DNA from 4 places in the Nonomuraea sp. NPDC049400 genome. Region 1 is predicted to be linked to each of the others. Evidence: riboswitches for the same ligand, from Rfam matches in the RefSeq annotation. Region 1 holds a riboswitch; each other region holds the start of a gene.
What was found. Region 1 has a riboswitch for cyclic di-AMP ahead of ACIBVN_RS32310 (glycoside hydrolase family 25 protein). Riboswitches for the same ligand answer to the same signal wherever they lie in the genome.
Positions count from the first base shown of each region.

Region 2: linked by a shared signal. The riboswitch ahead of ACIBVN_RS15815 (hypothetical protein) and the one ahead of ACIBVN_RS32310 (glycoside hydrolase family 25 protein) in region 1 are both predicted to bind cyclic di-AMP.
Region 3: linked by a shared signal. The riboswitch ahead of ACIBVN_RS11565 (C40 family peptidase) and the one ahead of ACIBVN_RS32310 (glycoside hydrolase family 25 protein) in region 1 are both predicted to bind cyclic di-AMP.
Region 4: linked by a shared signal. The riboswitch ahead of ACIBVN_RS36160 (C40 family peptidase) and the one ahead of ACIBVN_RS32310 (glycoside hydrolase family 25 protein) in region 1 are both predicted to bind cyclic di-AMP.

Region 1 covers NZ_JBITMP010000023.1:112,683-118,310, forward strand. Annotated here, with positions in the region: gene ACIBVN_RS32305 (AAA family ATPase) at 1-2,341, opposite strand, end outside; cyclic di-AMP (ydaO/yuaA leader) riboswitch at 2,733-2,875, shown strand; gene ACIBVN_RS32310 (glycoside hydrolase family 25 protein) at 2,888-3,664, shown strand; gene ACIBVN_RS32315 (hypothetical protein) at 3,763-4,329, opposite strand; gene ACIBVN_RS32320 (hypothetical protein) at 4,385-4,954, opposite strand; gene ACIBVN_RS32325 (hypothetical protein) at 5,123-5,628, opposite strand, start outside.
Region 2 covers NZ_JBITMP010000009.1:94,653-100,280, reverse strand. Annotated here, with positions in the region: gene ACIBVN_RS15835 (ABC transporter permease) at 1-166, shown strand, start outside; gene ACIBVN_RS15830 (rod shape-determining protein) at 311-1,312, opposite strand; gene ACIBVN_RS15825 (class I SAM-dependent methyltransferase) at 1,447-2,013, shown strand; gene ACIBVN_RS15820 (DUF5302 domain-containing protein) at 2,127-2,327, shown strand; cyclic di-AMP (ydaO/yuaA leader) riboswitch at 2,497-2,632, shown strand; gene ACIBVN_RS15815 (hypothetical protein) at 2,822-3,514, shown strand; gene ACIBVN_RS15810 (alpha/beta fold hydrolase) at 3,561-4,406, shown strand; gene ACIBVN_RS15805 (aminotransferase class III-fold pyridoxal phosphate-dependent enzyme) at 4,430-5,628, opposite strand, start outside.
Region 3 covers NZ_JBITMP010000006.1:328,559-334,186, reverse strand. Annotated here, with positions in the region: gene ACIBVN_RS11575 (NYN domain-containing protein) at 1-746, shown strand, start outside; gene ACIBVN_RS11570 (NlpC/P60 family protein) at 874-1,833, shown strand; cyclic di-AMP (ydaO/yuaA leader) riboswitch at 2,222-2,384, shown strand; gene ACIBVN_RS11565 (C40 family peptidase) at 2,437-2,973, shown strand; gene ACIBVN_RS11560 (hypothetical protein) at 3,113-3,931, shown strand; gene ACIBVN_RS11555 (M48 family metallopeptidase) at 4,033-5,304, shown strand; gene ACIBVN_RS11550 (glycosyltransferase family 4 protein) at 5,337-5,628, shown strand, end outside.
Region 4 covers NZ_JBITMP010000028.1:139,408-145,035, reverse strand. Annotated here, with positions in the region: gene ACIBVN_RS36170 (branched-chain amino acid aminotransferase) at 1-251, opposite strand, end outside; gene ACIBVN_RS36165 (3-isopropylmalate dehydrogenase) at 467-1,513, opposite strand; cyclic di-AMP (ydaO/yuaA leader) riboswitch at 1,633-1,777, shown strand; gene ACIBVN_RS36160 (C40 family peptidase) at 1,970-2,374, shown strand; gene ACIBVN_RS36155 (class I SAM-dependent methyltransferase) at 2,580-3,395, shown strand; gene serA (phosphoglycerate dehydrogenase) at 3,883-5,472, opposite strand.

The DNA.
Region 1 (5,628 bases):
CGTGCTCCAGCGGAGCGTCGGACATGGCGTGCAGCCGCAGGCCTTCGGCGTAGTGGACGTCGGCGCCGCCGTCGGTGCTGATCAGCGCCCGGCAGCGGGCCGTGAGGGCACCGAGCTCCGGTGAGGCGATGCGTTCCGTCCAGTGTGCGTAGCGGGCCGTGGCAGCGGCGGCGCGATCCCGCTCGCCGGCACGGACCAGGGCTTCGACGAGGTCGGGGACGATTGCCATGGCCAGGTCGGAGGGCGTGTCGGCGTCCCAGCCGCCGACCGACTCGAAGTGCCGCGCCGCTTCGCGATGCCTGCCCGCGACCAGCTCGATGAGCCCGAGCGCCCGCCTGGCGTAGAACCTGGCGTCGGCCAGGTCGCGGTCGCTCGCCTCGGCCAGCACGTCGGCGGCCAGCTCGCCGGCGTCCGGCCGCCCCCGGATGGCGGCGCACAGCGCGAGCAGCCCTCGGTTGCGGCAGGCCGTGTTCGGCTGGCCGACCTCGGCGGCGAACTGGCAGCCCTCCTCGGCGTGGGCCTCGGCGAGCTCCAGCCTGCCGCGCGAGAGCTCATCAGCGGCCTGGTACTCGAGGTTCCACGCGAGCGCGCCGAGTGAACCGCTGTTGCGCGCCAGCTGCCCGGCATTGCGGTACAGGCGCCTGCTCAGCTCGTGGTCGCCGAGCGCGCGAGCGATCGACCCGGCCAGGGTCATCATGATCGGATCAGTGAGCGACTCGACCGCTGTGCGGTCGCGCACCACCGGTCCTGGGTCGCGGCCCGTGCGTGCCCGCCCGGCGGCCCGGAGGAGCAGCAGCACCGCGTCCTCCGGGTCGTCCGGCGCCGGCGTGATCTCGTCGAGCCAGCCGGCGAGGTCGGACCAGGCCTGCGGCCGGTCGGCGCGGACACCGAGGTTGCCGTACATCGCGACGGTCGGGGTGAAGCGGCGCCGGTCGATCCGCAGCGCGCGCGGGATCCAGGGCTTGATGAGGTCCATCGCGTCCTGCGGGGAACCGGCGAACTCGGCCACGACGGCCCGCATGACGGCCACGGCGATCCGGTCCGTCTCGTCCAGGGAGGTCTCGCGCTCAGCTTGGTCCAGCAGTTCGGCAGCCGCGGCGGTGAACCCGCCCTGTGCGGCGGCGTGCGCGGCGCTCCACAGCCGCCGTCCCCTACCCGGGCCGTCAATCGTGAGGTCGGCCGCCCGCGACAGCGCGGCCATGGCCGCGGCGGGGCCCCCGCGCAGGGCCGCCTGTTCGGCCGAGCGCTCGAGCCGGTCGGCGGCGTGCTCGTCGGGCCCGACGGCGGCCTGCCCGAGGTGCCAGGCGTGGCGGTGCTGGTCGGCCGGGGTGTCGAAGGCCGCGGCGAGGGCACGGTGGATCGCGCCGCGCCGGTTGCCCGTGGCGCTGTGGTAGACCGCGGATCGGATCAGCGGATGCCGGAACACCAGCCGCGTCCCGTCGTACGTCAGGATCTCGTCGAGTTCGGCCCGGTGCAGCGGGTCGGTGGCGAGCCCCAGGGACGTGGCCGCCTTCTCGATGGTCTCGACGCTGCCCGAGCCGTCGGCGGCGATCAGCTGGAGCAGCGGCAATGATCCGGCGTGCCGCGCTCGGATCCTGTCCAGGAACGACCGCTGCAGCCGATCGGTCATGGCCGGCGGCTCATGTGTGCCCTCCGGCGGGATCCTGCTTCCGGCAAGCTCGAGCAGGGCCAGGGGATTCCCGCCGGTGACGGTCAGCAGGCGGTCCCGCTCGCCCTCGCTGAGCCGCCGCCCGCCTGCGCGCTCGGCCAGCAGCGCCCTGGCCGCTTCGGGCTTGAGCCCCATGAGCGGGATGCGGCGCAGGTCGGGCAGGTCGGTGCTGTGGCCTTCGTCGGCGCGCGCGGCCAGCGCCAGTGCGATGGGCTCGTCGTCCAGCCGGCGGGCGACGAACGCCAGGGTCTTCAGCGTCGGCCGATCCGCCCAGTGCGCGTCGTCGATGACGCACAACACCGGCTTCTCGCCGGCCGTCAGGGACAGCAGCGACAGGGTCGACAGACCCACCAGGAACGGATCGGGTGGCGCGCCGTACGCGCGCCCGAACAGGACGCGCAGGGCCTGCGCCTGCGGTCCCGGCAGCTCGTGGGCACGCCCGAGCACGGGGAGCAGGAGCTGATGCAGCGTCGCGTACGCGAGCTCGGCCTCCGGCGCGACACCGACCGCGCGAAGCACCCGGAACCCGGCGGCCCGCTCCAACGTGTGTGACAGCAGCGCGGTCTTCCCGATCCCGGGCTCGCCGTGCAGTATCACCCCGCCGCCGCGTCCCTCGGCGGCGTGCCGCAGCAACGACTCGAGCAGTTGGCTCTCGTCGTCTCTTCCCAGCACACGCCGAGCATAGAAAGCACCGGCACCTGTGAACAACGCGGGCGTATCATCCCCCAGGACCGGCGATCTCGCCGATGCGGCGGGGAGACGGGCCTCATGGCGTCAACCGCATCACCCTGACCCGTGGAATGGTGCACGTTCACAATAGGAACGCCAGAATACTTCGCCCCATCTGTGTCGGCGGCCCCCAAATTTTTACCAAGTCCCACAACCCCTACAGGCACGGCGCTTCAGTGCCGTTCAGTGGCCGGCATCCGCGAATCCAATTTGCCCTATTTGCGCTATCTATGGACATATGTCTATCTTTTGCCTCATCGCGACATAGATGTGACGAGCTTTCGCCGCATCGTTGCCGCTTGGTTGACCGGACCGTGCGCTTGCCCTCCGGGGCGGTGTACGGCCGCCGAATCCGCGCCTCGCGGAGCCGGGGACCCATCATTTGGGGTGAATCGGACGCCAGCCCAGGCTGCGCCCGTAGGGCACTTCCAGGCCCGAACCCGTCAGCTAACCCGGTAGGCGGCATGGAAGCAAGGAGTCAATGTCGTCATGCCCGAGCCTCGGCTTGCCGCAATCGCCCACACCCTCAAGAATCGCCTCGATCCCCACACCAAGCGCCTCAGCTTCGCCGTCGCCGGTGCGATCCTCGCCGGAACCACCGCCATCGCGGGCGTGGCCACCACGGCGTTCGCATCGGACGCCGGCCACGTCCCGACGCGCGAATCCCACCCTGAGAGCGGACCTCTCACCTACGGTCTGGACATCTCCAACTACGAGCCCCTGTACGACTGGAATGCCAGCGAGGCCCAGTTCGGCATCATCAAGGCGACGGAGGGCACGAGCTTCCGCGATGCCTCCTTCGCCAGGCACTGGCGCGAGCTGGGCAAGAAGGGCATCGTCCGCGGGGCCTACCACTACGGCCACCCCGGCAACGACCCCATCGCGGAGGCCGAGCACTTCCTGTCCGCGGTGAACTCGCAGCCCGCCAAGCCCGGCGACCTGCTGGTCCTCGACCTGGAGACCACCGACGGCCAGTCCGTCGCCGAGGTCAACGCCTGGGCCAAGGAGTGGCTGTCGTACGTGAAGACCAAGACCGGAATCACCCCGATGTTCTACAGCGGCTGGAACTTCGCCAACACCTACGGCAAGGGCCTGGCCGAATACCCGCTGTGGGTCGCCCACTACAGCAAGGCCAAGGGAGCGGTCACCCCGCCCGCCGACTGGAAGTCCTGGACCATCCACCAGTACACCGAGTCCCCCATCGACCAGAACGTCTCCGCGCTGACCGCCGACCAGTTGCGCGGCCTGGGCCGCCGCGCTGTCTGAGCAGAGCAAGGTGAGAACGGTGGACGCCGGTGAGGCGCTCGCGCGCTCCTGACGTCCACCGATTCGCCCCTCCCCCAGAGCGGGACCTGCGCGGGAGATCAGCCCTCGAACGACACGGTGGCGAACCGGTACCAGGTCTTGCCGTTCTCGTCCCCGTAGTGGATACGACCGGTCATGACCTTGCCGTACCCTGCCTGCCAGCTGTGGCTGCTCTCCTTGTACTCACCGCTGGTGTCCCCGTCTCTCAGCCGCACCTGCTGTCCCTGCCAGTACAGCGCGGCGCTGCGGTACCTCGTGTCGCCGTTCTCGTCGTCCTGGTGCCATCTGCCGACGACCACCTGGTTGTCGGGAGCACTGTAGTCGGACCTGCTCTCCCTCTGGGGGGAGGTCCAGTCTCCGGCGTGCACCTGGACCTGCTCGCCGTTGATCAGAATCCGGCTGCAGTAGTAGGTGGTGGGGGCATCCTCGTCGCCGTAGTGCGAGCGGCCGGTGAGCACCTGGTTCGGCGGGCAGGTGAACTGGGTGCCCCTCGATTCCCGCACGGTCTCGGTGTAGACGCGTTCCATCTTGATCGTCACCTCCGCCGAGGCAGGAGAGGCCATGGTGGTGGCCGACAGGGCGGCGGCCACGGCGACGACGGACAGGGCCTTGCCGTACGTTCTCATGTCTTCGGTTCCTTTCGAAGTGCGATCACGCGCGAGGCGGCGGCGGTCGGCGGGATCAGCCCGCGAAGGTCACGGTGGCGAACCGGTACCAGGTATTGCCGTTCTCGTCCCCGTTGTGCAGACGACCGGTCATGACCTTGTTCTCGTCCGCGTGCCAGGTATGGCTGCTCTCCCTGTACGCACCGCTGATGTCCCCGTTGGCCAACAGCACCCGCTGGCCCCGCCAGTAGATGGTGGCGGTGCGGTACCTCGTGTAGCCGTTCTCGTCGCCTTCGTGCCACCTGCCGGCGACCGCGTGGTGGTCGGGGGCGCTGTAGTCGGACCTGCTCTCCTTCTGGCGGGAGGTCCAGTCGCCCAGATACACCTGGGCCTGCTCGCCGTTGATGAAGATGAAGCTGCAGTAGTAGGTGGTGGGGGCGTTTTCGTCGCCGTAGTGCGAGCGGCCGGTGAGCACCGTGTTCGTCGGACAGGTGAACGGGTCGATCCACTCGCGCACCGTCTCGGCGTGGGCGCGCTCGACGTTGATCGTCACGGCCGCGGCGGACGCGGGTGCGGGAGCTGCCACGGTCACGGCCGCCAGTGCGGTCAGGGCGGCTGCCGCGGTGGATAACGCCTTCTTCCTCATGTGTGTGTCTCCTGCGACGCGTTTTCGCTTACCCGCGGAGCATCACAGAGCCCACTGGTGATCCACTTGTGCCTCGGTTGCGACGGCCTGCGCCGCGGAGATCCTGCCCCGCCTGCCCCCGGCTCCCCGAATGCCTCCCCGTGCCCCGCGGGCGAGAGGGCATGTCACCTATGAGGCGAGAGGGGTGATCGAGCGTAGCTCGGCCTCCAGCTCCCCCCAGTAGCCGTCCTGGAGTTTCCCGTCCTGGTACCAGCTCACTGCCGGGCTGGCATCGACGCCTCCATTAGACACGCGGTCCAGCCCGTCCGGGAGCATCTCGTGCGCAACGGCGACAGACCGGTTCACCTCGCGGAGGTAGTCGCGGGCCCGGTCGTGGGCCCCGCCCCCCGAGGGCCACATCCAGTTGGGCAGGTCGTCGTCGATCTCCAGGTCGCCGAGCTTGACAGTGCTCTCGAACTCCGCCTGGTATTGCATCAGCCTGCCGGAGAGCCAGGACAATGCCTGGCCGGTGGCTCCGCAGGCGTAGGCGAGGACACGCGCGTCCGCATGCATCACACGCAGGTACGCGTGCGCGTACTCCGACGTCCGTCCCGGCCAGGCGTCCGAGAACTGCCGGGCGCGGTCCTCGACGGTCTGCTGGAAGCCGACAAACAGGCTGGCGAGGTCGGAGCAGA
Region 2 (5,628 bases), on a different contig from region 1:
TGTCACGATGGGGTACGCGCTGTACAGCGGCTGGCCCTCGGTGGTGCCCGCCTGGGCCACCGTCGGCGGCCTCGCGGCGACCCTGGTCATCGGCGCGGCAGCGGGGCTCTACCCGGCGATCCGCGCCTCCCGCCTGTCCCCGACCGAAGCCCTCTCCACCCCCTGACGCCGCACGGCCCCCGCACTCGCACACGACCACGCCGCTCGGCCCCCGGCCCCGCGCACTCGCACTCGACCACGCCGCACGGCCTGGGTGCGCCGTCTCATGCGCGTCGGGGGCTCGGACGCGACGCCTGGCTCGGCTGAGCGGTCACTTGTCCGGCCCGGCCCAGGCGAGGGCGTTGCGGAGCCGGGCGATCAGGCCCAGGTCGTCCACGAACCGGCCCAGGCCGAGGGCCACGCACTCCAGGGGCCGCTCCGCCCTCCGTACCGGCATTCGCAACGACGCCCGCAGCCGCCGCGCGAGCCCCCGCAGCAGCGCGCCGCCTCCTACCAGCACCGCGCCCCGCCCCCCGAGGTCCGCGGCGAGCTCGGCCGGGCATCGCTCGACCGTGTCCATCGCCGCCCGCACGATGGCCTCGACCGGCTGCCTGGTCGCCTCGTAAACCTGCTGGACCGGCAGCCGTACCTCGCGCTCCTGGCCGGTGTCCGGGTCACGGGCACGCATCGTCACGTGCCGGTTCAGCGGTTCCCACTCGGCGCCGATGTGGCGTTTGGCCGACTCGGCCTCGTGCTCGTCGAGGAGGAGGCAGTGTTTGTGCTCGACCAGGCGGACGATGGCCCTGTTGACGGCCTCGCCGCCGCCGGGGACGGCCGTCGTGGCCACGGCGGCCCCGGAAGAGAGCACGGCGATCCTGGCGGAGTCGCGCCCGATGTCGATCACCATGTGCCCCGCGAAGCTGTCGACCGGCAGTCCGGCGCCGAGCGCCGCCGCGAGCGAGTGCGGGATCAGCTCGATCCGCCTGGCGTCCGCCTCGAACGCCAGGTCGCTCAGCGCCGTCCGCTCGATCGGGGTGGAGCTGTCGGGCAGCGCCATGACCAGGCGCGGCCTGGCGAACGGATTGCGCTGCACCTTGCTCAGGAAGTGCCTGACCATGCGCCAGGTGAGCTCGCCGTCGACCGGCAGGCCGCCGCTGACCGGCCAGCACGTCTCGCCGTCGGTCGCGTCCGCGCCGTACGCGATGACCTTGCCGGTGCGGTCGTCGAGCACGACAGCCGAGGGCTCGTCGAGCACGATGCCCTTGCCCCGGGCATAGATGCGCGTGCTCGTGCCTCCCAGATCCACCGCCAGGTCACGGCCGAGGAGGCTCATGGCAGGACCGGGGGCTTGACCATCATGCCGGGTCTATTTCCTGAGCTGCTCCAACCCAACACCAGGAACCGAACGGTTCCCTTTTACCTAGGCGTATCTTGTCCGGCAGCACCCCGACGCCAGGAGGACCGGCAGTGCTCGACTACGACCTCGAGGCCGAACACTACGACGAGACCCGGGGCGGGCTGCCGCGTGCCGTGGCCGCCGCCGACGCCGTGCGCCGCCTCGTATCCGGTGGCACGCTGCTCGACATCGCCTGCGGCACCGGGCTCGTGACGAGGGAGCTGGCCGGTCGGGGGCTGCGGGTGCTCGGGGTGGACGCCTCCGCGGGGATGGCGCGGATCGCCGCCGGGCGCGTGGACGTCGTGCTGGGCGACGCCCGTACGCTGCCCGTACGCGACGGCTCGGTCGACGCGGTCACCACCATCTGGCTGCTGCACCTGCTGGACGACGCCCGCCCGGTGATCGCCGAGGCCGCCCGCGTGCTGCGGCCAGGCGGAGTTTTCGTCACGACGGTCGACAAGGGAGCCGCGCACGGTACGGGAGGGCGCAGGGAGCCGTCCGACCGGGCCGGCCTGGTCGTCGAGGAGGCGGCCAGACACGGGCTCCGGCCGAGCGGCGAGACCCGATTCGTGGGACACGGGCAGGGCTGCTCAGGCCCGGACCCGGTGTTCCGCCTGATGGCGTTCACCCTCGACTGAACGTTGTCGGGTGGGTGGCAGTGCAGTCCCGCAAAGCCGGTGGGGAAGCCGGTTTCGCGTCATAAGCGGGGCCATGCGAAGCTGTGACTGTCCCCAACACCATGGAGGTCCTCATGGCGGATACACCGGAGCAGGAAGTCAGCGAAACTCCCGAGGACGAGATGAAGCGCAAGTTCCGCGAGGCGCTGGAGCGCAAGCGCAACCAGCACGCGGGCTCGGGCGCGGGTGGCAGGGGCGGTGACCCGTCGAAGATCCATGGGTCGCACGGTCCGGCTGCGAGTAAAAGATCGTTCAGGCGCAAGAGCGGCGGCTGAGGCTGGGATTTCCCAGGGGGGTACGGCACTGCCGTGCCCCCTTTTTTCTTTGTGCGGGAAGGTAGATCTTCTGCCCGATTCATGACGAAGTGTTTGCGTATGTCCGGAATGCGTGGTTAGAGTGTTGCCCAATTCACAGCCGGTGGCGTGGACCTCACCCAGGAGGGACAGCCGGCTGGCGCCGAATCCCGATCACTCGGGAACCGGGGACCCATCGCAGTTGGGGTGAATCCGACCACGTGTCGGTAGGGCATCTCCACGCCCGAACCCGCCAGCTAACCCGGTAGGCGAGATGGAGAGGACATATGAACCGCATGCCCGACCGCGTCGCACCCCCGGACAGCGTGATAGCCGCCGCCTACTGAGCGGTCCCTTCCTCAGGCTCGTTTCGCGCTCCGCGTAGCTATCTCCCCTTTGCCAGGTGCTCTGCCTAGCTACGCCCTTTTTCGAGCGAGCGCAACTCCCTGCCCCCGTCGCGAAGGACTTTACTTTTCATGTCTGCACGTTTTGGCCTGCGTTCTCTTGTCCTGCTCACCGCCTGCACCGTAAGTGCGCTCGCCGTCGCCGGCACCGCGGCTCACGCCGACTCGAACGATGATGAGAAGGTCCTGCTCAAGGGCTCGACAACGGCTTCGTACTTCTGGGACGACGCCTCCGGCCGCGCAGGTGACACCGGGCTGCCCGCCAGCGGCAAGCCCATGCAGAAGGGCCTGGCCGCCAGCCCGAGCTGGCCGCTCATGACCGAGGGTTACGTGGTCTACAAGGGCAAGAAGATGCCGTTCTTCGTCGGCGACCGCGGCCCGGGCGTGCCCTCCAACCGCGGGATCATGCTGGACCTGGACGCCAAGACGTTCGCGGAGCTCACCGGCGGCACGTTCAACTCCGACACGCTGCATGTCGACGGCAACGGTGGCCAGGGGCACATCAAGGTCGACTACGTCATCACCAAGTGGGGCAAGGGTCCGGGCAAGAAGAACTACCCCGTTCCGTTCTCGACCCGCGCCTGGGCCGAGCAGGACAACAACCCGGCCGAGCCGCCGCCCGCGGCCGCTGAGACCGCGCCCACCGAGACCGCGCCCACCTCGTTCTCGAAGACCACGGCCGCCGTCCTGGCCGGCGCCGTGGCCGTGGCCGGCGGCAGCGCGGCGCTCACCAGCGACCGCATCCGCGGCCTCATGAATCTCTGACTTCACGGGCTTTACGGGTCGCTACCAGAATGTCATTCTGGTCCTCGTGACCACCCGGGTAGCCGCGAACGGCATCGAAATCGCCTACGAGAGTTTCGGTTTGCACGAGGGCCGTCCCCTGCTCCTCATCATGGGCCTCGGCGCGCAGCTCATCCACTGGGACGAAGGGCTCTGCGAGCTGCTGGCGGAGCAGGGACACCACGTCGTACGGTTCGACAACCGCGACGCGGGCCTGTCCACGCACTTCCACGACAAGGGCGCTCCCACTTTTGGGGCGCCCTCGCCGTACCTGCTGGACGATCTGGCCGACGACGCCGCGGGGCTCATGGAGGCACTCGGATGGCCCGCCGCGCACGTGGTCGGCGCCTCGATGGGCGGCATGATCGCCCAGGCCCTGGCCATCCGCCACCCGGACCGGGTGCTGACCCTGACCTCGATCATGTCCACGCCCGGCCCCTCGGTGGCCCCGCCGACGGAGACCGCGCTCGCCGCCCTCATGGCCAGGCCCCCGGCCGACCGCGAAGCCGTGCTCGCCCAGGCGGTGCAGACCTGGTCGGTCCTCGGCTCGCCCGGATACGAGCTGGACCGCGAGAGGATCCGCGAGCTGGCCGGGCTGGCGTTCGACCGCTGCTTCGACCCCGACGGCACGGCCAGGCAACTCGCCGCGATCATGGCTTCGGGCGACCGCACGGCGCTGCTCGCGGGCGTACAGGTGCCCACGCTGGTGCTGCACGGGGAGGTCGACCAGCTCATCCCGGTCGCCGCCGGCCACGCCACGGCCGCCGCCGTCCCCGGCGCTCGCCTGGTGACCTACCCGGGCATGGGCCACGACCTGCCGCGCCCGCTCTGGCCCGCCATCGTGGCGGAGATCGCCAAGCTCACCGCCGCCTAGCCCGGTTCCGTGGGGGAGCGGGCCTAGCCGAAGTGGGCGCGGGTCTCGGCGAACGCCTGATCCGTGCCCTCCAGGGCCTTCGCCACGTCCGCCTCCGTGTGCGCGGCCGACATGAACCAGTTGTGCCACGGGTGCAGGTAGACCCCGTGCCGCAGGCAGGCGTCGCTCCAGTACATCGCGACGGAGAGATCGGCGTCCCCGTCGAAGCTGAGCCACGGGATCGTCACCGGTCCCGTCTGGTTCACCACGAACCCGTGGGACTTGGCCTGCGCGTACAGCCCCTCGCGGAGCTGCGTGCCGGCCCGCTCCATGGCCCCGATGCCGTCCGTGTCGCGCAGGGTCTCGATGGTCGCCTTGGCCGCCGCCATGGCGACCGCCGAGAACCAGAACGAGCCCGTGGAATACAGCGTCTGCGCCGGTCCGCGCAGCGCGTCTGTGCCGGTGACGGCCGCGATCGGGTAGCCGTTGGCCATGGCCTTCGACCAGGCCGTCAGGTCGGGGCGTACCCCATAGGGCTCCCAGGAGCCGCGCAGGTCGATCCGGAACCCCGCCCGCACGTCGTCGATCACCAGCGCCGCCCCGAGCCGGTCGGCCAGCGCGCGGGCGCCGCGCGCGAAGACGGGCTCCACCAGCTCCTGGTCCTCGAACGAGTCGTGCTTGAACGGCGTCACGATGATCGCCGCCACGTCCCCCTCCGCGGTCGCCGCCGCGGCCTCCAGCGACTCCAGGGAGTTGTACGTGAACTCCACCAGGTCCGCCCGCTCGTTGGGCGTCGTGCCCGACAGGGACGGCGTGCACCAGGGGTCCGCCCCGTGATAGGCGCCATGGGCCATCAGCACCTTGGTCCGGCCCGTGGCGGCCCTGGCCACCATGAGCGCCTGGGTCGTGGCGTCGGTGCCGTTCTTGGAGAACATCGCCCAATCGGCGCTGGGCACGGTCTCCACGAGCAGTTCGGTCAGCTCCACCATGATCGGGCCTGGGCCGTTGAGGCAGTCGCCGAGCGCGGCCTGCCTGGCGGCGGCCTCCTCCACACGCGGGTGCCGGTGCCCGAGCACGACCGGGCCCCAGCTGCACATGAAGTCGATGTACTCGCGCCCGTCCACGTCCCACTGCCGGCAGCCCTCGCCGCGTTCGAAGAACTGCGGGAAGCCCGGGGCGAAGAGAGCGGCGTTGAGGTGCCCGTACATGCCGCCGGGGACGACCTTCAAGGCCCGTCGGCGGA
Region 3 (5,628 bases), on a different contig from region 1:
ACGCCGAGGAGATGGAGCACGCGGCTGAGGAGGCCAGGGCGGCCGCCTCGGCCTCCTCCGTCGCGGGCGAGTCCGAGCTGCGGCGGCTGCGCGAGCGCCTGGCGGACGTGGAGAAGCAGCTCGAGGCCTCGCGCCGGGCGGCCCGCGAGGGCAGGAGCATCGAGGACGCCCGCATCAGGGTGCTGCTCGACGCGCTGCAGGACGCCTCCGCCGGGCTGCGCAGGGAGCTGGCTCTGCCCACGACGATCACCCGGCCCGCCGACTCGGTCGCCGCGATCACCGGCGAGCGGCCCGGCGTGCGCGGCGTGCCCGCACGCGCCCTCGCCGACGACGACCCGCAGCTGCTCGACCAGCTCCTGGCCCTGCCGCAGGTCCATCTGATCATCGACGGCTACAACGTCACCAAGACCGGCTACGGCACCCTCACCCTCGCCGACCAGCGCAACCGGCTGATGACCGGGCTCGGCGGGCTGGTGGCGCAGACCAGGGTCGAGGTGACCGTGGTGTTCGACGGGGCGGAGCTCAACGCCCCCGTGCAGGTGGTGGCGCCGCGCGGGGTGCGGGTGCTGTTCAGCGACCCAGGGGAGATCGCCGACGACCTGATCCGCCAGCTCGTCCGCGCCGAGCCGCCCGGCCGGGCCATCGCCGTGGTGTCGTCGGACCGCGAGGTGGCCGAGTCCGTCAGGCGGATGGGAGCCAGACCCGTTCCGTCTGGCTTGCTGCTGCGCAGGCTGGGGCGGGCCTAGATTACGGACCGGCTGGGTTGGCGCTCCATCACGATTTGCCACGTTTAGGGGATGCCTCACCCGCCACTTCTGTACTATTTCGCCCCAGATATCATCCCTGGGAGGCGACACAGTGAGGTTTGGCAGGATGCCGGTGGCCGCGGGTCTCGCGTTCGGGCTGCTCCTGTCCCCGATAGGCCCTGCCCTCGCTGATCCCAAACCCACACTCCGGCAGGCCAAGGCCAAGCTCGAGAAGCTCAACGACAAGGCCGACAAGGTCGTCGAACAGTTCAACACGGCCAATGAGCGGTACAAGAAGGCCAAGAGCTCCTACACCAAGCTGAACGACAGCTACAAGCGCAAGCTGGCGACCGTCGCGGACCTGCGGGCCGAGGTGATCGGCATGGCCGTCAACAGCTACAAACTCGGCACCGACCTGACCTCCTTGCCCGGGCTGATCGGCACGGACAACCCCGAGGCCCTGCTGACGGCGCTGACGCTGACCGGGCAGCTGTCGAAGGAGCGGGCGGAGAAGCTGGCCGCGTTCGACCGTGAGAACCGCGGGCTGAAGGCCGAGCGCGACAAGGCGGAGGAGGCGCTGGAGGTCGCGGACAAGGAGCGGGACGGCGTCGAGAAGGAACGCGCGGAGATCCTGAAGCTGATCGCCCAGCAGAAGAAGCTGCTGAGGCGACTGGGCGCCTACAATCCCGGCAACCCGAACAGCGTCGGCATCAAGTACAGCGGCCCCGCCTCCGGCAACGCCGCCGCCGTCCTGCGCTTCGCCTACGCCCAGGTGGGCAAGCCGTACATCTACGGCGGGACCGGTCCACGAGGCTATGACTGCTCGGGCCTTACCCAGGCGGCATGGCGCGCCGGCGGCGTGTCGTTGCCGCGTACGACGTGGCAGCAGTGGGCGTGGGGGGCCAACCGCAGGGTCGATTTGAACGATCTCCAGCCCGGGGACCTCATCTTCACCTCGAGCCTGGGCCACGTCGTCATTTACGCCGGCAACGGGGACATCGTCCACGCGCCCCAAACCGGCGACGTGGTCAAAGTCGTCAAGCTCTCCTCCTACGGCGGCCCCATCGTGGGCGTCGTCCGCCCGTAGGCGCGCTTCCCGGTCCTCAAACGGTGAGTGGCTGAACGATCGCGCACGCTTTCTTCTATGCACCATAGTAGATGGCTGCGGCGGGGCAAATGTGAAAAAGGCGACAATCGCGATCTGACAAACGCCTGCGAAAAGAAGTGTGAGCAGTGTCACATTTCGATAACAGAGCCTGGCGCTCCAGCAGCGATTTCCACTCTTACAGACCCCTTTATCTGATCTTTACAGCCCATGTCTCGCTTTGCCGATTCTTGACGGTTCGGCGTAGCTTCTGGCGACGTCGCGGTGAACGAGCCATGTCCTCCGCGAACCCGCATCGGTCCCTACCGATGTGAGACAGATAAAGATCCGCTGGTCACCGCCCCATATCCCCGTATCAACCTCTTGATCGGGCGGTGGCCTGCCGAGTCCGTGCAGCCAGGAGGCACGGAGCCGGGGACCCAGCGATCCCAGTTCCCAGGGATCAGGGGTGAATCGGCGCGTAGACCGCGCCGTAGGGCTACTTCCAGGCCCGAATCCGTCAGCTAACCCGGTAGGCATTCGTGGAAGAGTCAAGGAGAAATCCTGTCTACCTCCCTGCATAACCCCCGTCTGTCCCGCTTTGCCATGAGCGGCGTAGCGCTCACGATGACCGTGACGGCCGGAGGTCTGGTCCTCCATGCCCCAACGGCTCAGGCGGCCACCAGCACGTCGGTCTCGACGGCCAAGGCGGCCACGACCGCCCAGACCTCGACGTCGGCCAAGGCCGCAACGCTGAGGGCGGTCAAGGTGGCCCGGCAGAAGTCCAAGGCCCGCAAGGCTGTCTCAGCCGCCAAGAACCAGATCGGTGACCCGTACCGGTACGGAGGCACAGGTCCTGGTTCGTTCGACTGCTCCGGCCTCGTCCAGTACGCCTGGAAGAAGGCCGGGGTGAAGCTCCCGCGCGTGGCGAGCAGCCAGTTCGCCCGCATCAGGAAGAAGGTCTCCTGGCGGCACCTCCAGCCCGGCGACCTGCTGTTCTTCAACGGGCTCGGCCACGTGGGCATGTACGTCGGCAAGGGCAAGATGATCCACTCGCCGCGGACAGGCGAACGGGTGCGCATCGACAAGCTGGGCGGATGGCGTAAGGCGTCCTTCGTGGGCGCGGTCCGTCCCGGCCTGTGACCAAGCCCCGCCCGAACCCTTTGGTTCGGGCGGGGCTCGTCCTGCTGCGTCGGCTGGTTCGGGCGGGGCTCGTCCCGCCGCGTCGGCGCACACGTAAGCGGCGGATGTGGCCCTTGTGGGGCGACTACGATCGGGCATCGTGTCCAGGTGGGTGAGTCGGCGGGTCGCGGTGGTCTCCATCGTGCTCCTCGCCGTCGCCCCCGCCAGCGCCCCCACCCCCGATTCGCCGGCCCTCCCGCCGGAGGCCCGCCACCTGTGGCGTGACGACGCGGTCGTCGTCCGCGGCGCGCGGTCCGCCGTCGTCGGCCACCACACCCCACCCGGTGAGCTCCGCGAACTCGCACGCAGAGCCGACGTGGCCGGGCAGCGGGTCTCGGACGTGCTCGGCCGGCCAGTACGACCGCTGATCGTCGTTCCCGGCTCCGCCGCGGAAGCGGCCCGGCTGGCCGGGGTGGGGCGGGTTGACGGGCTGGCCGCGATGGCCGACGGCGGCCGGGTGATCATCGTCCCCGAGTTCTTCGCCAAGCTGAACTCCACCGGCAAGGACGTCGTACTGGCCCATGAGCTCACCCACGTCGCGGCGGGCACCGACCGCCTGCCCGTCTGGCTCTACGAGGGGTTCGCCGACTACGTCGGATACCGCGACTCCGGGCTCCCCGTGAGGACCGCCGCCGCCGAGCTCGCCGCCGAGGTGCGGTCCGGCCGTCTGCCGGGTGAGTTGCCCGGATCTGCCGCTTTCGCGGCCGACGGGCGGGATCCCCTGCGGCTCGCGCGGGCGTATCAGGAAGCCTGGCTCGCGTGTCGCTTCCTCGCTGACCGGTTCGGTGAGGAGACCCTGGTGAGGCTCTACCGTGATGCCCGGGCAGTCGGCGTCGACCAGGCACTCGCCGCGCTGGGGCTCTCCGCGGCCACGCTGACCGCACGGTGGCGCGACTACGTGCGAGACCAGCTCGCGTGAGGGGGAGGCTGATGGGCGAACAGCGAGATACGGACGACGTCGAGGGGGTAAGCGCCGGACAGGGGGCGGCGGCAGATGAGGGGTATGGGGAGGGTGTGTCCGTGAACGGGGACGGACCGCGCGAAGCCGCGGATGAGCGGCGGCTGAGGCGGCAGGCGGGGGCGGCGGCCGTGCTGCTCGGCCTGATCATTCTGGCCGTGGCCGCCTTCAGCACCCCTTGGCGCATCCTGGCCTCCGGTCCGCCAGACCCCGCGCGCGACTTCACCGCCGCGCAGATCGCCAGAAGCAAGGCGTTCGACGCGGCCACCACCGTGCCGAGCTACCTGTCGCTGGCGCTCACACTCGTCCTCGCCGGGCTGCTCGTGGCCACCCCGTTCGGCGCGAGGGCGGTGGGCTGGCTCAAGGGCCCCTGGTGGGTACGGGTGGTGCTCGGCGTCGTCGTCATCACCGCCATCGTCGAGCTGGTCAAGCTGCCGCTCGGCATCTGGTTCGAGACGCTGCTGCGCGACTACGGACTGTCCACCCAGGACTGGGGGTCCTGGACCGGCGACCGGCTGAAGAACATCGGCGTCGAGGCGTTCCTGCTCTGCCTCATGCTGCTCGTGCTCGTGGCGCTGGCCCGCAGGTTCAGGCGCTGGTGGATCCCCGCCGCCGTCGGGGCGTTCGTGCTGACGCTGGCGGTGTCGTTCATCTATCCGGTGGTGTTCGAGCCGCTGTTCAACGACTTCACGCCCATGCGGCAGGGTCAACTCCGCACGAGCCTGCTCGCCATGGCGCAGCGCGACGGCGTGCCCGTCGAGGACGTGCTGGTCGCCGACGCCTCGCGCCGGACGACGGCGCTCAACGCGTACGTGTCCGGCTTCGGCGCCACGCGCAGGATCGTCGTCTACGACACGCTGCTCAAGGCCCCGCAGCCGGAGGTCGAGCTGGTCGTGGCGCACGAGCTGGGCCACGCCAAGCACAACGACGTCCTCTACGGCACGTTCATCGGCGCTCTGGGCGCCGCTCTGGGCGCCATCCTGCTGTTCCTGGTGTTCGACCCGGTACGCCGCCGCGCCGGCGTCACGTCGATCGGCGACCCGCGCGCGGTCGGCGCGATCATGGGCCTGATGACCATCGGCTCACTGCTCATGGGCCCCGCTCAAAACCTGGTCAGCCGCCACATCGAGGCCAGGGCCGACCTGCACGCGCTCGACCTGACGCACGATCCGGCCACGTTCGTCGCGATGCAGAAGCGCCTCGCCGTCACCAACGTTTCCGACTTGTCGCCGGATGCGGTGGAATATGTGCTCTATGCCTCCCATCCCTCCAGCCCAGAGCGCATCGCCATGGCCCGCGCATGGGCCAAGCTGAACGGCGTACCAGTGCAGTGACACGTGCCGTGACCGATGCCGCGACCGACGGCGTGCCCAAGGTGCTCATCGTCACGAACGACTTCCCGCCCAGGCCCGGCGGCATCCAGTCGTTCGTGCACGGCCTCGCCCTGCGAACGCCGGGCGTGGCCGTCTACGCGCCCGCCTGGCCGGGCTGCGAGGAGTTCGACGAGCGCCAGCCGTACCCGATCGTGCGGCATCCGACGCGGCTCATGTTGCCGACCCCCGCCGTCGCGCGCCGGGCGGCGCGGCTGGTGGCCGAGCACGGCGCGCAGACCGTGGTGTTCGGCGCGGCGGCGCCGCTCGGCCTGCTCGCGCCGCGCC
Region 4 (5,628 bases), on a different contig from region 1:
TACGCCTTGAGCCCCTCGAACAGCTCCTGCGCATAGTGGAAGACCGAAGTGGCCGGGTCGAGCGAGAGCGGGCCGTACGGCATGAGCTTGGCGTCGTGCCAGCCCTGCCCTTCGGTGTAGTCGATCGAGATCATGTGATCCGTGAAGATCTGCCCGAAACCGGGGTTCGCCAGTACCTGCTCCCGCTCGGCCGCGGTGCGAGCGTGGTCGGATAGCTGCACGTCGAAGCTGAGCTTCTGAGCGATGGTCATGACGGAGGTCCTTCTCTCTGCGAAATCTGCCCAAATCTACAGAAGACTGCGGATAGGCGGTGGCGGGTGGCACTGCTCGCAAGCAGCCCCGTACTTCTTATTGTCTCGCTATATGGGATGGCAAGCGGCCGATGGGGTGGTTAGGCCGTTTGGACGCGAAAAAGCGCCCGGCGGTCCTCTGCGGACCACCAGGCGCTTGCGGGGCTAGGCGGTCCCTAGCCGGATACTCGCGCGGTGATGTCGTCACCGATCTCGTGAGTGGTGCGGCCGGTCCAGCCGGTCAGCCGCTCGAGGATGTCGTCGGCGACCGCCTGCTCGACCTTGGCCGCCTCGGCGTGCAGCCCGAGGTGGTCGAGGAGCATGGCGACGGACAGGATGGTCGCGGTCGGGTCGGCCTTGCCCTGGCCGGCGATGTCGGGCGCGCTGCCGTGCACCGGCTCGAACATGCTGGGGGCGGTCCGCTCGGGGTTGATGTTGCCGCTGGCCGCCAGGCCGATGCCGCCGGCGATGGCCGCGCCGAGGTCGGTGATGATGTCACCGAACAGGTTGTCGGTGACGACCACGTCGAACCTCTCGGGCTGGCTCACGAAGAACATCGAGGCCGCGTCGATGTGGCAGTAGTCGGTCGTGACCTCGGGGAACTCCTCCGCCACGCGGTTGACCGTGCGCTGCCAGAGGTCGCCGGCGTAGGTGAGCACGTTGGTCTTGTGGACGAGGGTCAGCTTCTTGCGGGGGCGCGACTTGGCCTTCTCGAAGGCGTAGCGCACGACGCGCTCGACACCGTGGGCGGTGTTGAGCGACTCCTGGGTGGCGATCTCGTGCGGCGTGCCGCGCCGCATGACGCCGCCGGTGCCCGCGTAGAGGCCCTCGGTGCCCTCACGGACGACGATCATGTCGATGTCTTCTGCGGGCGTGTCGGCCAGCGGGGTCTCCACGCCGGGGAACAGCTTGACCGGGCGCAGGTTGACGTAGTGGTCGAACTCGAAGCGCAGCCTGAGCAGCAGGTCGCGCTCGAGGATGCCCGGCGGGACGCTGGGGTCGCCCACGGCGCCGAGCAGGATCGCGTCGTAGCCGCGCAGCTCCTCCAGCACCGCGTCGGGCAGGGTCTCGCCGGTGCGGTGATAGCGTGCGGCGCCGAGGTCATAATGCGTGGGCTCGATCTTCGTGCCCACTGCCTCCAGGACCTTGAGGCCCTCGGCCACGACCTCGGTGCCGATGCCATCACCGGGGATGACTGCCAGACGGATGTTACGCGACTCCATGAGCCGTACCTTACCGCGTCGTCTCGACTGACGAACACTCCATCTCATCTATCGGACTTCGGTTCTCATTTCCCGGACGTCCGTTTTGCCCCTATTGCCATCCTTTGACCGTTTCGTTAGAGTCCGTCGAGCCTAATCCACGCAGCGGTTGCGTGGAGCCGGGGACCCACTTTCCCCCTGGGGCGAATCGGCACCCCCATGCCGTAGGGCTACTTCCAGGCCCGAGCCCGTCAGCTAACCCGGCCGGCCGCATGGAAGGACAGACCCCTGTCTCGCATTGCCATTGCCCTGGCGGCGGGCGCCGTCGGGCTCATTCTGGCCACCCCCGCCCAGGCAGCCCCCAAGGACGACCCCACCACTCTGACCGACCCCACCACCCTGACCGGCGCGGACATCAAACGCATCCGGCAACAGCAGGCGCCGAAGCCCGCCTGGAAGATCGCCCTCAATTTCGCCATGAGCAAGCGCGGCACCCCGTACGTGTGGGGCGGCGCCAGCCCGAGCGGATATGACTGCTCCGGGCTCATGCTCAGGGCGTACCAGCACGGGGGGATCGAGCTGCCCCGCACCGCGCGCGAACAGTACGCCGCGTTCGACAAGAAGATCGCCTGGAAGGACCTCAAGCCCGGCGATCTGGTCTTCTTCCACAACCTCGGGCACGTCGGGATGATCTCCCGCCCCGGCTACATGGTCCACGCGCCGCGCACGGGTGACGTGGTCAAGGAGGAGCGCCTGAACGCCTGGCGCAGGAACTCCTTCGTGGGCGCCGTCCGCCCCGACCCCAAGGGTGTGCGCCTCTGGGGCAAGCTGAAAGAGCAGCTCAGCGCCCCGGCGCCCGCCACGCTCAAGGCGACCGTGTAGGAGGCGCGCCGCACGTCAGCAAGGCGACATCGAGACGACGGCGCCCGTCTCCGCACTGTGCGCGGGAAATAGCTCGTCAAGCGCATCGGCGGCGTAGCCGTGGCGCTGTCGTCATCGATCGTCGCCCCTGCGCGGGGCGGCGGCGCGCACAACGCGGCCTTGCTGGGCGCGCTCGCGCCGGCGCGCGCGGCGTTAGCGTTGAGGCATGGCGCCAGAAAAGGTGCAACTCACCGAGGAGAAGGCGACGCTCCTCGCCACCCTGTACGGACGCGCGCTCGACGCGAGATCACGGCACCCGATTCTCGGCGACGACATGGCCCTCGAAGCGGTCGGCAGGATCGACTTCGACTTCCGCAAGACCGGCATGAGCCCCGCCCTGGCCGCCGCCGTCGCGCTCAGGGACCGCTTCATCGACCGGTGGGCCGCCGCGTACCTCGCCACGCACCCCGAAGCCACCGTGCTCCACCTGGGCTGCGGCCTCGACACCCGCTTCTACCGGCTGGCGCCGCCGCCCACCGTCCGCTGGTACGACGTGGACTATCCCGAGGTCGTCGAGCTGCGCGGCCGGCTGTTCCCCGAGCGGCCGGGCCACCGCGTGATCGGCTCGTCGGTCACCGACCTGAAGTGGCTGGAGCAGGTCCCGGACGACGCTCCCGCGCTGGTCGTCGCCGAAGGTCTGGTCTACTACCTCCACCCGCACGACGGCCGGGCACTGCTGCGGGCGATCGTGGACCGCTTCCCCGGCGGGCAGGTCGTCTTCGACGCCATGAGCAGGCTCGGCGTCCGGCTGCAGAAGCTCAACAGGCCCGTGCGGAAGGCCGGGGCCACGCTCCACTGGGGCATCGACGGCCCCGGCGAGCTGGTGTCGATCCATCCGAGGCTGCGCTGCGTGAGCGCGGTGAGCGCGTTCGACATCGGCGGGTTCGACCGCCTGTCGCCGCCGCACCGGATCTCGGCCTGGGTCGCCGGGGCGATACCGGGCGTGAAACGGTCGGCGGTGTTCTACCGGCTCGAGTTCTGAGGAGCCCCGCCGTTGTCCCGGCGGTCCAGGGCGGTCTGCACGGCCTCCGCGGCCTCGTCCTCGTGCTCTTCCGAACGGTTCCAGGCATACATCTCGTACATGTGACTCATCTCATTTCGCGAGCGTTCCAGAGGGACGTCGGACTGCGTTTCATTGCCGAACCCGTTCGGAGGGCTGTGATGGATGTCCTCGCTTCGCTGCGGATCCATCACAGCGCAAATCCGACCGAGCCTGCTCTCGCAGGGTCCGGATCACGGACCGGGCGAATGGGACTTACTGGCCGACACACAACGCCACTCACCGCGGCGAGTCGTCGACCTGCCCTAACAGGCCCCGCCGCGGCAGGTAATAAGTACGAGAACCTGGCGCATTTCCAGTAACAGTACCTCAGCAATCTCGTTGGATGTCCTACTATCTCGCATGCTGAGACGCAAAGGGCCGCCACCCGGAACGATCCGGGTGGCGGCCCCAGGGCCGGAAAGGGCGGTCAGTCCTCCAGATCCACCGAGCGGCCGCTCTCAGCGCCGATCTCGCTCACGATCTGGTCGATCACCTCGGCCGGGATCGCCGAGTCGACGGTCAGCGCGATGAGCGCCTTGCCGCCCTTGGTGGAGCGGGCCACCTGCATCGAGGCGATGTTGACGCTGTGCTCGCCGAGGAGGCGGCCGACCACGCCGACGATGCCGGGACGGTCGGTGTAGGTGAAGAACGCCAGGTGGGACGTCGGCTCGATCTCCATCTCGTAGCCGTTGACCTCGACGATCTTCGTGATCTGGCGAGGGCCGGAGAGCGTGCCGGAGACCGAGACCTGGCGGCCGTCGCCGAGCAGGCCGCGCACGGTCACCACGTTGCGCCAGTCGGGGCTCTCCGAGCTGGTCACCAGCTCCACGGTGAGACCGCGGTCCTTGGCCAGCAGCGGCGCGTTGACGTACGTGACCTGCTCCTCGATCACGTCGGTGAACACGCCCTTGAGCGCGGCCAGCTCGATCACCCGCACGTCCTCGGAGGCGATCTCGCCGCGCACCTCGACGTCGAGCTTCGTGGCGACCTCGCCGGCCAGCGCGGTGAACACGCGGCCGAGCTTCTCGGCCAGCGGCAGCCCCGGCTTGACCTCCTCGGCCACCACGCCGCCCTGGACGTTGACGGCGTCCGGCACGAACTCGCCCGCGAGCGCCAGCTTCACGCTCCGCGCGACCTGGGTGCCGGCCTTCTCCTGGGCCTCGTGCGTGGAGGCGCCGAGGTGCGGCGTGACGACGACCTGGTCGAGCTCGAACAGCGGGCTGTCGGTGCACGGCTCCTTGGCGAACACGTCGAGACCCGCTCCCGCGACGCGCCCCTCCTTGATCGCCGAGTAGAGCGCGCCCTCGTCCACGATGCCGCCGCGGGCGACGTTGATGATGCGCACCGACGGCTTGACCTGGTGCAGCTCCCTGTCACCGATGAGACCGAGGGTCTCCTTGGACTTGGGCAGGTGGACGGTGATGAAGTCGGCCTGCTTGAGCACCTCTTCCAGGCTGAGGAGCTTGACGCCCATCTGCGCGGCGCGGGCCTGCGGCAGGTAGGGGTCGTAAGCGATCAGCTCGACGCCGAACGGCTGGAGCCGCTGGGCCACCAGCTGGCCGATCTTGCCCAGGCCCAGGATGCCGATGACCTTCTCGTCGAGCTCGACACCCGTGTACTTGGACCGCTTCCACTCCCCGTTCTTCAGCGCGGCGTGAGCCTGGGCCGTGTTGCGCGCGCTGGCCAGGATGAGGGCGACGGTCTGCTCGGCGGCGCTGGTGATGTTGGAGGTCGGCGCGTTGACGACCATGACACCGGCCTTGGTGGCGGCTTCGACGTCGACGTTGTCGAGACCGACCCCGGCGCGGGCGACCACGCGCAGCTTGGGCGCGGCGGCGATGGCCTCGGCGTCGACCTGCGTGGCGGAGCGGACGATCAGGGCGTCCACGCCGGCCAGAGCGGGCAACAGCTGGGAACGGTCCGCGCCGTCGGTGTGGCGGACCTCGAAATCAGCCCCGAGTACGGCGAGGCCAGCCTCGGACAGCTCTTCTGCGACCAGAACGACGGGCTTGTTCACTGGTGTGGATCCTTAACGGCACGGCGGGCTTGGGGGGACACGGGGTCCCCCGGCTGTCCCACAGAGTCTATCCGTCGCTTGTGAACGTGTTCACGAGAGGCCCCACCATGTGAGACCGGCCCCGCCTAGGTGCATAGTCCGCTACCTGCGGCGGTC